DNA from 3 places in the Microbacterium sp. NPDC060117 genome. Region 3 is predicted to be linked to each of the others. Evidence: riboswitches for the same ligand, from Rfam matches in the RefSeq annotation. Region 3 holds a riboswitch; each other region holds the start of a gene.
What was found. A riboswitch is a leader RNA that binds a small molecule or an ion and turns the genes downstream of it on or off. The one in region 3 is predicted to bind thiamine pyrophosphate.
Positions count from the first base shown of each region.

Region 1: it holds a riboswitch for thiamine pyrophosphate, as region 3 does, so the genes downstream of both, thiM (hydroxyethylthiazole kinase) here and ACFWCK_RS13075 (ECF transporter S component) in region 3, are expected to answer to the same signal.
Region 2: it holds a riboswitch for thiamine pyrophosphate, as region 3 does, so the genes downstream of both, thiO (glycine oxidase ThiO) here and ACFWCK_RS13075 (ECF transporter S component) in region 3, are expected to answer to the same signal.

Region 1 covers NZ_JBHWXR010000004.1:777,974-781,240, reverse strand. The annotation lists gene ACFWCK_RS19300 (bifunctional hydroxymethylpyrimidine kinase/phosphomethylpyrimidine kinase) at 1-1,043, opposite strand, end outside; gene thiM (hydroxyethylthiazole kinase) at 1,040-1,906, opposite strand; TPP riboswitch at 1,897-1,990, opposite strand; gene pheT (phenylalanine--tRNA ligase subunit beta) at 2,133-3,267, opposite strand, start outside.
Region 2 covers NZ_JBHWXR010000001.1:344,779-348,045, forward strand. The annotation lists gene ACFWCK_RS01515 (thiazole synthase) at 1-238, opposite strand, end outside; gene thiS (sulfur carrier protein ThiS) at 244-501, opposite strand; gene thiO (glycine oxidase ThiO) at 625-1,812, opposite strand; TPP riboswitch at 1,807-1,906, opposite strand; gene ACFWCK_RS01530 (DUF6882 domain-containing protein) at 1,999-2,730, shown strand; gene ACFWCK_RS01535 (HupE/UreJ family protein) at 2,756-3,267, shown strand, end outside.
Region 3 covers NZ_JBHWXR010000003.1:280,978-284,244, reverse strand. The annotation lists gene ACFWCK_RS13080 (D-alanyl-D-alanine carboxypeptidase) at 1-892, opposite strand, end outside; TPP riboswitch at 1,116-1,225, shown strand; gene ACFWCK_RS13075 (ECF transporter S component) at 1,221-1,859, shown strand; gene ACFWCK_RS13070 (ABC transporter ATP-binding protein) at 1,861-3,267, shown strand, end outside.

The DNA.
Region 1 (3,267 bases), on a different contig from region 3:
GCGACCATCACCGGATCCAGCACGACCGTGGGCGGCCTGTGCGTCCCGAGCCAGGATCCGACCTCGGAGATCACCGCCGAGTCGGCGAGCATTCCGATCTTCACCGCGTCGACGCGCACGTCGTCGCCGATCGCGTCGAGCTGGGCGCGCAGGAACGCCGCAGGAGGGACGTGCACGCCGCGGACGCCCCGGGTGTTCTGCGCGGTCAGCGCCGTGATCGCGGCCATGCCGTATCCGCCGTTGGCGGCGATCGCCTTGAGGTCCGCCTGGATCCCGGCACCACCGGAGGGGTCGCTGCCGGCGATCGAGAGCACGCGCGGCACGCCGCCCGCGCCCCAGGCCCGCAGCAGCTTGCGCGCGGCGACGCGAGGATCCGGCGCCGCGCACAGCGCGGACACGACCGCGACGCCGGCGGCGCCCGCGGCACGCAGGTCCGCCACATCCTCTCGGCTGATGCCGCCGATCGCAACGCACGGAAGCGGGCTCGCCGCGGCGAACGCGGCGAATCCGCCCACGCCGAGCTCAGGCGGGTGGTTGCGCTTGGTCGCCGTGGGATGGATCACGCCCACGCCGAGGTAGTCGACGGTGCCGGCCGGCAGCGCCAGCGCGGCGTCGAGGTGCTCCGGCCGGTTCGCCGTGAGTCCGACGATCGCGTCGGGACCCAGCAACGAACGGGCAACGCTCGGCGACACGTCCGACTGGCCGATGTGGATGCCGTCCACGCGCGCTCCGCGGCGTCGCGCCTCCACGACGGCGTCGAGACGATCGTCGACGACGAGCAGCGCTCGCCCTGCGATGACCTCGGAGAGCTCGACGAGCTGCGCCACGATCGAGGCGTCATCGGCGTCCTTGTCCCGCAGCTGCACGATCCGCACGCCCCCGGCCACGGCCGCGTCGACCACGGCGGGCACCCCGCGCGCTCCGCTCAGCACCGGGTCCGTGACGAGGTAGAGCGCGAGGTCGTCGGATGTCAGCCTCCGCCGGGTGGTCGTCTCCCGCGCTCCGGCCTGAACCCGGGCGGTGGCGACGTCGACGAGCGTCATGCCGCAACCCCCGACGTCTCGTTCACCGCGGCGTCGACGCGGGCGCCTGCCGGCAGCGCCTCGGGGCGGATCGCGGCGAGAGCGTCGAGCAGGGCGACGGCGAAGGATCCCGGTCCGGCGGACCGCGAGGCGGCGTCCTCGGCGGCGAGCGTGTACACCAGGGTGGCCGCGGAGGCGGCGACGAGGGGGCTGTCGCCCGTCCTGCGCGCCGTCCCGAGGAAGGCGGCCATCGCCGCGCCGAGCGCGCAGCCGCCCCCGGTGACGCGGGTGAGCAGGGCATCGCCGTTCGCGATCCTGATCTCGTGCTCGGCGTCGACGAGGAGATCGACGGGGCCCGAGACGGCCACCGCTCCCCCGGTGCTCCGGGCCAGCTCGCGCGCGGCGTCCGCCGCGGCCTCGGTGCCGTCCAGGGCGTCCACACCCCGTCCGCCCTGACTGCGCCCGGCGAGTGCGAGGATCTCCGACGCGTTGCCGCGGATGAGCGTGGGTCGCAGCGCCAGGAGGTCCTGCGCCAGCGCGGTGCGCACCGGCAGTGCTCCGATCGCGACCGGATCCAGCACCCAGGGCGTCCCCGCCGTCCGGGCGCCGCCGACAGCCTCGAGGCTCGCGGAGCGCTGTTCGGGCGTGGGTGTGCCGAGGTTCACCAGCAGTCCGGACGAGATCGCGGCGAACATGCCGGCCTCGCCCGTGATGTCCACCATGGCGGGAGCCGCGCCGAGTGCGAGCAGCACGTTGGCAGTGAACCCGGTCACCACCGCGTTCGTGATGCAGTGCACGAGCGGGGGCTCCGCCCGCAGCTGCGTGAGAAGGCCCGCGGCGGCTTCCACCACGGACTCGGACGACAATTCCAGACGCGCGTTCATCGCGACATCCCTTCGCTAGTACGACCTAGATCAGGTTCGACGGGTGTGATCTCAGCCGCGGATGCGGCACCCCGTGTCACTGCCGGTCAGTCTAGCCAGGAACCGTTCGGCCTCGCCGCGCAGGTCACGCCCGTCGCGTGATGCCCGCACGACGAGGGAACGCCTGCACGCCGGATCCGCGGATCCGGTCGTACAGGCGTTCTTCGTCGTGCGTTCGTATCACGTCTCAGTCGCGGATCTGGGCTCCGAACCGCTCGGTCGCCACGGCGACGCCCGCGAGCTTCGCCTCGGTCGCCTCGGCGGCCGTCAGGGTGCGGTCGTCGGCCCGGAACCGCAGCGCGAAGCTCAGGCTCTTGGATCCTGCGGGAACACCCTCACCGCGGTAGTCGTCGACGAGGCGGACCGACTCCAGGAGCGCGCCCGCACCCTCGGAGAGGGCGGCGCTCACCTCGGCCGCCGGGACCCCGGCGTCGAGCACCAGCGAAACGTCCTGCGTCGCGGCGGGGTAGGTCGACAGCGATGCCGCGACCACGCGCTCCCCCGCCAGCGCCAGCACGCCGTCGAGGTCGAGCTCGAGCACCACCGCACGTCCGGGCAGGTCGGCGGCGGCCGACACCTGCGGGTGCAGTTCTCCGACATAGCCGACCTCGGTGCCGCGCACCTGCAGCACGCCGGCGCGCCCCGGATGCAGAGCCGCGCGGCTGGACTGCACGACGTCGATCTCGACGCCGGCCGCATCCGCGATCACGCGCACGGCGTCGAGCGCCTCGCTGAGACCGTACTCCTCGGCCGCACGCCCGGGCTGGCGCGGGGTGACGTGGCCGGTGAACAGCGCTGCGACGAGGCGGGCCTGCGGCGGGATCGAGGCGTCGAGGGCCGCGAGCGTCTCATCCGACGGCCTGACGCCGAGCGGCGGCACCTCGTCGGTGCCGTAGACGACGCCCGGCGCGGGCAGGAACACCACGCCGGTCTCGAAGATCGCCAGATCCACGAGGCCCCGTGCGATGTTGCGGTGCGCGATCTGCAGCAGCCCAGGGAGCAAGGAGCGGCGCAGGAACGGCGACTGCCCGTCGAGCGGGTTCGCGAGGCGCACCCCGGGAATGCTCTCCCCGGTGGCCGAGCCGTGCAGGTCGTTCTGCTCCTGCGTGGTGAACGGGAACGCCGGAGTCTCCACGAGCCCTGCAGCGGCCAGGGCGTTCGCGACGCGACGCCGGCCCTGCTGCAGGTCGGTCAGTCCGCGACCGGACGGCGGTGTCGGCAGCACGGACGGGATGCGGTCCAGTCCGTGGATGCGCGCCACCTCCTCGGCCAGCGACCACTTGTCGGTGAGGTCGGGACGCCAGCTCGGCGGGATGACGTTC
Region 2 (3,267 bases), on a different contig from region 3:
CGCCGAGCCGCTCGAGCAGAGCGAACACGGAGTCGCGCCCGTCCGGGGAGAACCGGCGGATCGCGACGGTGGTGATCTCGGTGGCGGAGGCCAGCAGCGCCTGCTCCAGCAGCGCGAGGCTGGTCGCCCCGCCCGTCCCCATGATGAGGCGGGAGGAGAACCGCTCCCCCGCGACGAGGAACGGATCCGCCTCCGCGGAGACGTCGGGATGCCCGGGAGTCGTGTCGATCACGGTCATGACGCTCAGCCGCCCTGCACCGCGGTTACGACCTCGATCTCGTCGCCGTCGGCGAGAGTGCGCAGGGCCCAGCCGCCGCGAGGCACGACGGAGCCGGCGATCGCCGCAGCGACGCCGAGGCGCCCGCCGTCGACCCGGGTTCCGTCGGTGCGGAGTTCGCGCCCGGTGAGCTGCGCCACCAGATCGAGCAGGGACGACCCGGCCGCGACGTCATGGCGGGCGCCGTTCAGCCGGATCGTGGGGGCGGTGGGGGTGTCGGTCATCATCGGCCTTTCTTCAGGGGACAGGGGGTGCGGGGGCGCCGGGAAGCGGGATCCGGGATCCGGGGTGCGAGGCGAGGAAGCGCGCGAGGCAGCGAGCGGCGGGCGGCCCGGCGGACCGGGCGTTCAGGCGACGCTGAGAGCCGGGGCGCCGGTGGCGCACGCAGCGCCGGTGCCGGTACCGGTGGCGGTGCCTTCGGCGGTGGCGTCGCCGGTGCCGTCGAAGCGGAACGGGTCCATCGCGGCCGAGACGGCGGGGGCGACGCCCCGCCCCTCGATGAGGTCCGCGCCGAGCTCGGCGGCCAGCGGCGTCAGCAGCACACCGTGCCGGTCGAACCCGGTGGCGACCACCAGTCCTGGCGCGACGCGGCCGAGCAGCGGCACGGCGTCGGGGCTGCCGGGGCGAGCACGGGCGAGCACCTCCGCGATCTCGCATTCCGCGACGCCGGGCAGGATCCGCTCCGCGTCGCGCAGCAGGGCGAGGACGCCTCCGGCCTGCACGCCCTCCACGCCGCCCTCGCGCACGGTGGCGCCGAGCACGAGCTCTCCGTCCTCCCGCGGCACGAGGTACACGGCGGAGCCGCGCACCAGTCCGCGGACGGTGTGCGTGAGCAGCGGCCGGATCCCGTCCGGCACGCGCAGGCGCAGGATGTCGCCCCACACCGGGCGCAGCGGCAGCGGCGGCACTCCGTCGATGCGCGTCGCGCCCAGACCCGCGGCCACGAGCACCTCGTCCGCGTCCGCGCGTTCGCCGGAGGCCGTCCGAACCCCGGTCGCACGTTCGGATCCCGCCTCCCGTTCGACGGCGGCCACCGCCTCCAGACGCACCCGGGATCCGAGCTCGGCGAGCAGCGCGGCAGCGACCCGGCGCGGGTCGACCTGATGATCGTCGGGGACGAGCAGCCCGCCGGAGACGGCGGGAGCGAGCGCTGGCTCGAGCTCCCTGGCCTGCGACCCCGTGATCCGCCGCACCGCGGCGCCTCGCCGTGCGGCGAGCTCGGCGAGGGTCTCCCGATCGGCGGCGTCGACTCCGAGCGCCAGGGTGGCGGTGCGGCGGTGGCCCGTGCGGAGGCCCGTGCGCCCCTCGAGGGCGGCGATGAAGGCGGGGTAGCGCCCCGCCGCGTCCGCCAGCAGCGGATGCAGGACGTCCTGCCCCCAGGCGAACTCCGTGGTCGGTGCGAGCATGCCGGCGGCGGCGCGGCTCGCCCCCGCAACCGGGTCGGGATCGAACACGGTCACCTCGTGCCCGCGCCGAAGCAGTTCGGAGGCGCTGGCGAGACCGATGATCCCGGCGCCGACGACGATGATGCGCATGACTGTGCCCTTTCCTACGACGGTATGACCCGTATCAGGTTCGGCGGTCGGCACGTGGCCCTCTCAGCCCCTCTGGGCTCCCGCGGACCCCTCCACCCTAGAGGGTCGCGCCGACAGCGGTGCACCGATGACGGCTCCTGGCCGCGCGACTGGCGCATTCATAGGCCTGCGCGGCAGGATGAGGGCATGACCTTCCCCGCCCTCGCGCCCCTCGCCGACCGCGCGGCGCTCTTCGCCGCCCTCCGCCAGGACCAGCTGGTCACCGCGACTGCCGCCCTGGGCGAGCACCGCTGGGACGTCGACCTCGCGGCGGGCACCCTCACCTTCACGTCCGAGACCGATCCGAGCCGCCAGCTCGTCGCGCGCGCATCGCTCGTCGCCACGATCGCCCCGGGGCCCCGTTCGCTGATGTGGGCCTGGGCGCACCCGCAGGGGGGATCCGATCCGTCCGTCGCCGGCCTCCGCGACTACGGCACGACGTACTCGATCGACGCGCTGTCGAACGCGGAGCTGCCGTTCCCGACCGAGGCCGACGCGGACCTGGACGAGTGGATCGCGGGCGCCGCGCATCAGGTCGGCGCGATCGCCGAGGAGATCACCGGACGCTCGCCGTACTACTCCGCCCCGGTCGGCAGCGGCACGCGGGCCGTGTTCCTGCTGGATGCGCCGCTCGCTCCGCTCACGGTCGCCGATGCCGTCATCGCCCTGCCGCGGATCCTGTCCGAACTGACGCTCTCCGACGCGCGCTCCTCCGTGTGGGATCTGGCACGGCTCGCCGGCTGGAGCATGCAGTGGGCCGACGAGGCCTACTCCGCAGCGGTCGTCAGCGACGCGAGCGGCAGCGCCACGTTCCGCTTCGACGAGTACGCGCGCATCGCCGGCATCGAGTCGCAGCTCGGGCAGGTCCCTCAGGCCTGATCCGGGCGATCCGAAGCGACCGCCGATGCGCTCGGTTCCGCGCGCCGCGGTCGCGCTGGCCCTCGCCGTCGCCGCGCTGCTGCTGTCCGCGGGTCCCGCCTGGGGGCATGTCACCACGGTCGCCTATGCCGATCTGACCTCGGCAGGCACGAACGATGTGCGCGTCGAGTTCGACCTCCAGTACGAACTGCTGAGCGCCTCCGCCGCCAAGACGCAGAACGACCCCGCGCTCTTCGCCGACGCCATCGAGCACCCCCAGTCGGGCGGCGAGAACCGGGTGCTCGCCGGCCACGCCGCGGCGATCCTCGCCTACACCACGAAACGATTCACCGTCACGGTCGAGGGCGGCTCGGCCTGTGCGCCGCACCCCGACGGCGCCGCGGTCTTCCACGCGAGGGACGCGACCGACTACGCGCGCTTCGCGGTCCGATACGCGTGCAGTGCCGGGCACGGCGGGGCCTTCGTCGTGCGGAGCGCCCTTTTCCCCGACTCCGAAGGCATGGTCACCGACTCCAAGACGATCGTGACATACGCGGT
Region 3 (3,267 bases):
TCGTGCCGATGCCCTCGACACCTACGGCAGCGCTGCCCGAGCCGGGCCAGGCAGCGGCAGCCACGGGGGCGGCGGCCGGCTGGAACTGGACCGGTGAGGTGACGGGCTTCACGGCGTTGAGCGGCCAGAGCGCCGTCGTGGCGCCATAGGCCACGATCACGGCGAGCACACCGGCGAGCGGCACCAGAACGCCGGGCCGGGCGAGGCTGCGGTGAGGCGCGTCGTCGAGCAGCGCCCGGGGCGGCGCGGCGGCGGCCGTTGCCGCACCGGTGCCCACGCGAGCCACATCGACCCAGGCGAGAGCGGCGGTCGGTGTGCGATCGGGACCGCGGACGAGCGACGCCGAGGGCAGTGGCCGCGCGGTGGCGGGAGTTGCGTCGGCGGCGGTGCCCGGGAACGGCTCGGCAGTCCGCGCCGAGGAGGCAGTGGCAGTCCGGGTGGCGCGGGTGGCGACCGAGTCGGAGGGCGACGCGGTCGACGCGGTCGGCTCCGTCGCGGGCGTCGCAGCCGGGACGACGGGCGCCGGGTCTCCGTCCTTGGCGACGGGAATCGGCTCGGCGATCGGATCCTTCGAGAGGCTGGGCCGTGCGGCCTCGGCGGCCGGATCCTTCTCGGCGGCGGTAGACGCGGCGTCGACGGCCGTCCCCGTTCCTTCGAACAGCGGCGGGGAGACGGGTGCGCCCGGCGCGGGGAAGAGCGGGCGGGCGGCGGGGGAGTCCTGGGTGGGGAACAACGCCGCGGATCCGCGTCCGTCCGGGGACGTCGAGAACAGCCCTGCCGGCTCGACGGCCGACCCGTCGGTCTCCGAGCCGGGACGCTCGGCGTCGGGTGCCTCGGCGTCGACGATCTCCGGATCGACCTGGGCGGCCCCCGGACCGTCGTCATTGTTCACCCCCCTACCGTATCGGGCGCCCCTGTCAACTCGCGGGATCGGCGTGCGAGCGCGGAGTCGCCTCGCTCACCGCGCGCCCAGCGTTTCGGATCACGGGAGGCCACAGGTCGCGCCCGGCGAGCGGCGGATGGGCCGAGGGCGTCCGCGGTCGGACGACCGGTCGACTGCCTCGTCACATCACGACTGGACGGTCGCCCGCGCTCGTCCGCGGGGCTAAGATGGGCGGAATCACCACGGGAGTCCGGCGAGCCGGGCTGAGAGGGAGCGAATCGCGCTTCGACCGTCGAACCTGATCCGGATCATGCCGGCGCAGGGAGGAGCATTTCTCATGCATGCATCTGCAACCGCACAGAACGTGAACAGCGGGGCCGTCGCACGCCGCCTGAACTGGCGCGTCGTCGACATCGTCGTGGCCGCCGTGCTCGGCGTCGCGATCGGCCTGGTCTTCTGGGTCTGGAACACGATCGGCTACGCCTGGTTCACGGCGGCCGACGGCCTCACGCCGGGCCTCGGTGGCGTCGCCGTCGGGATCTGGCTGCTCGGCGGCGTGGTCGGCGGGCTCGTGATCCGCAAGCCCGGAGCCGCCCTCGTCGTCGAGGTCGTGGCGGCGATCGTCTCGATGCTGATCGGCAACATCTGGGGCGTGTCCACGGTGCTCGAGGGCATCGCGCAGGGGCTCGGCGCCGAGCTGATCTTCGCGATCTTCCTCTACCGCCGGTTCTCGCTGCCGGTCGCCGCCCTCGCGGGCGTCGCCGCCGCCGCGGGCGCCTGGCTGTTCGAGCTGTTCTACGGCAGCTCGCCGAACATCCTGAAGTCGGTCGAGTTCAATGCGATCTACCTCGGCACCCTGGTCGTGTCGGGTGCGCTGCTGGCCGGCGTCCTCGGCTGGCTGCTGGTGCGCGCGCTCGCCGCGACCGGTGCGCTGAGCCGTTTCGCCGCCGGACGCGAGCTCCGCCGCGAGGTCTGACATGACCGCGAGTGCTGCTCGCGTCGTCGCGGACGGGTGGGGCTGGCGTTACGCCGGTCGCCGCCTGCCCGCTGTCCGCGACGTGACGTTCACGATCGAGCCGGGGGAGCGGGTGCTCCTGCTCGGCGCCTCCGGTGCGGGCAAGTCGACGCTCCTGACAGGCATGGCCGGCCTGCTCGGCGATGCCGAGGAGGGGGAGCGCAGCGGATCCCTTCAGGTCGACGGCGCGGATCCGGAGAGTCAGCGCGGCAGGATCGGGCTGGTGCTGCAGGATCCCGACGCCGGTGTCGTGCTGAGCAGGGTCGGCGACGATGTCGCCTTCGGATGCGAGAACCTCGGCGTCCCCGCGGAGGAGATCCCCGCGCGCGTCAGCGAGGCCCTCGACGCGGTGGGTCTGGACGTGCCCCGGGATCGGCCGACGGCGGCGCTCTCGGGCGGGCAGAAGCAGCGGCTGGCGCTCGCCGGAGCGCTCGCCATGCGTCCGGGGCTGCTGCTGCTGGACGAGCCGACCGCCAACCTCGACCCGGACGGGGTGCGCGAGATCCGCGCGAGCGTGGAGCGGGTGGTGGAGGCGACCGGCGCGACGCTGGTGGTCATCGAGCACCGCACCGCGGTGTGGGCGGACATGATGACGCGCGTCATCGTCGTCGGGGCGGACGGCGGGCTCCTGGCCGACGGCGCCCCGGCCGAGGTGTTCGGCACGCACGGCGACGCCCTGGCCGATGCCGGTGTGTGGGTGCCGGGTCACCCGGTGCGCCTGCCGGAGCTGCCGGTGCTGTCTGCCGCGGATCCGGAGGGCGCGATCCTCACGACGCGCGATCTGGCGGTCACCCGAGATCGTCGTCGAGCCGTGCAGCACGGGCTCGACCTCGTGGTTCCCGACGGTGCGGCGACCGTGATCGTCGGTCCCAACGGGGCGGGCAAATCCACGCTCGCGCTCACGCTCGCCGGGCTCCTGGATCCGCTCGAGGGCGCCGTCGAGGCCGCCGAACGACTGCGCGGGCGGCGCGGACTGGACCCGTCGCGCTGGACGTCTCGCGAGCTGCTGACCCGCATCGGGATGGTGTTCCAGGATCCCGAGCACCAGTTCCTCGCACAGACCGTGCGCGAGGAGCTCGCGGTCGGGCCGCGTGCACTCGGCTGGGACAAGGACCGGATCGATGCCGTCGTCGACGCTCTGCTGGAGCGACTCGGACTCACCGCGCTGGCGGCGGCGAACCCGTTCACCCTGTCCGGCGGGCAGAAGCGCCGGCTCTCGGTCGCGACGGTGCTCGCCGCGGCGCCCGCGGTCGTGGTGCTCGACGAGCCGACGTTCGGACAGGACCGTCGCGGCTGGATCGGGATCGTGAGCCTGCTGCAGGAGGAGATCGCGCGCGGTACGACCGTGATCGCAGTCACTCACGACGAC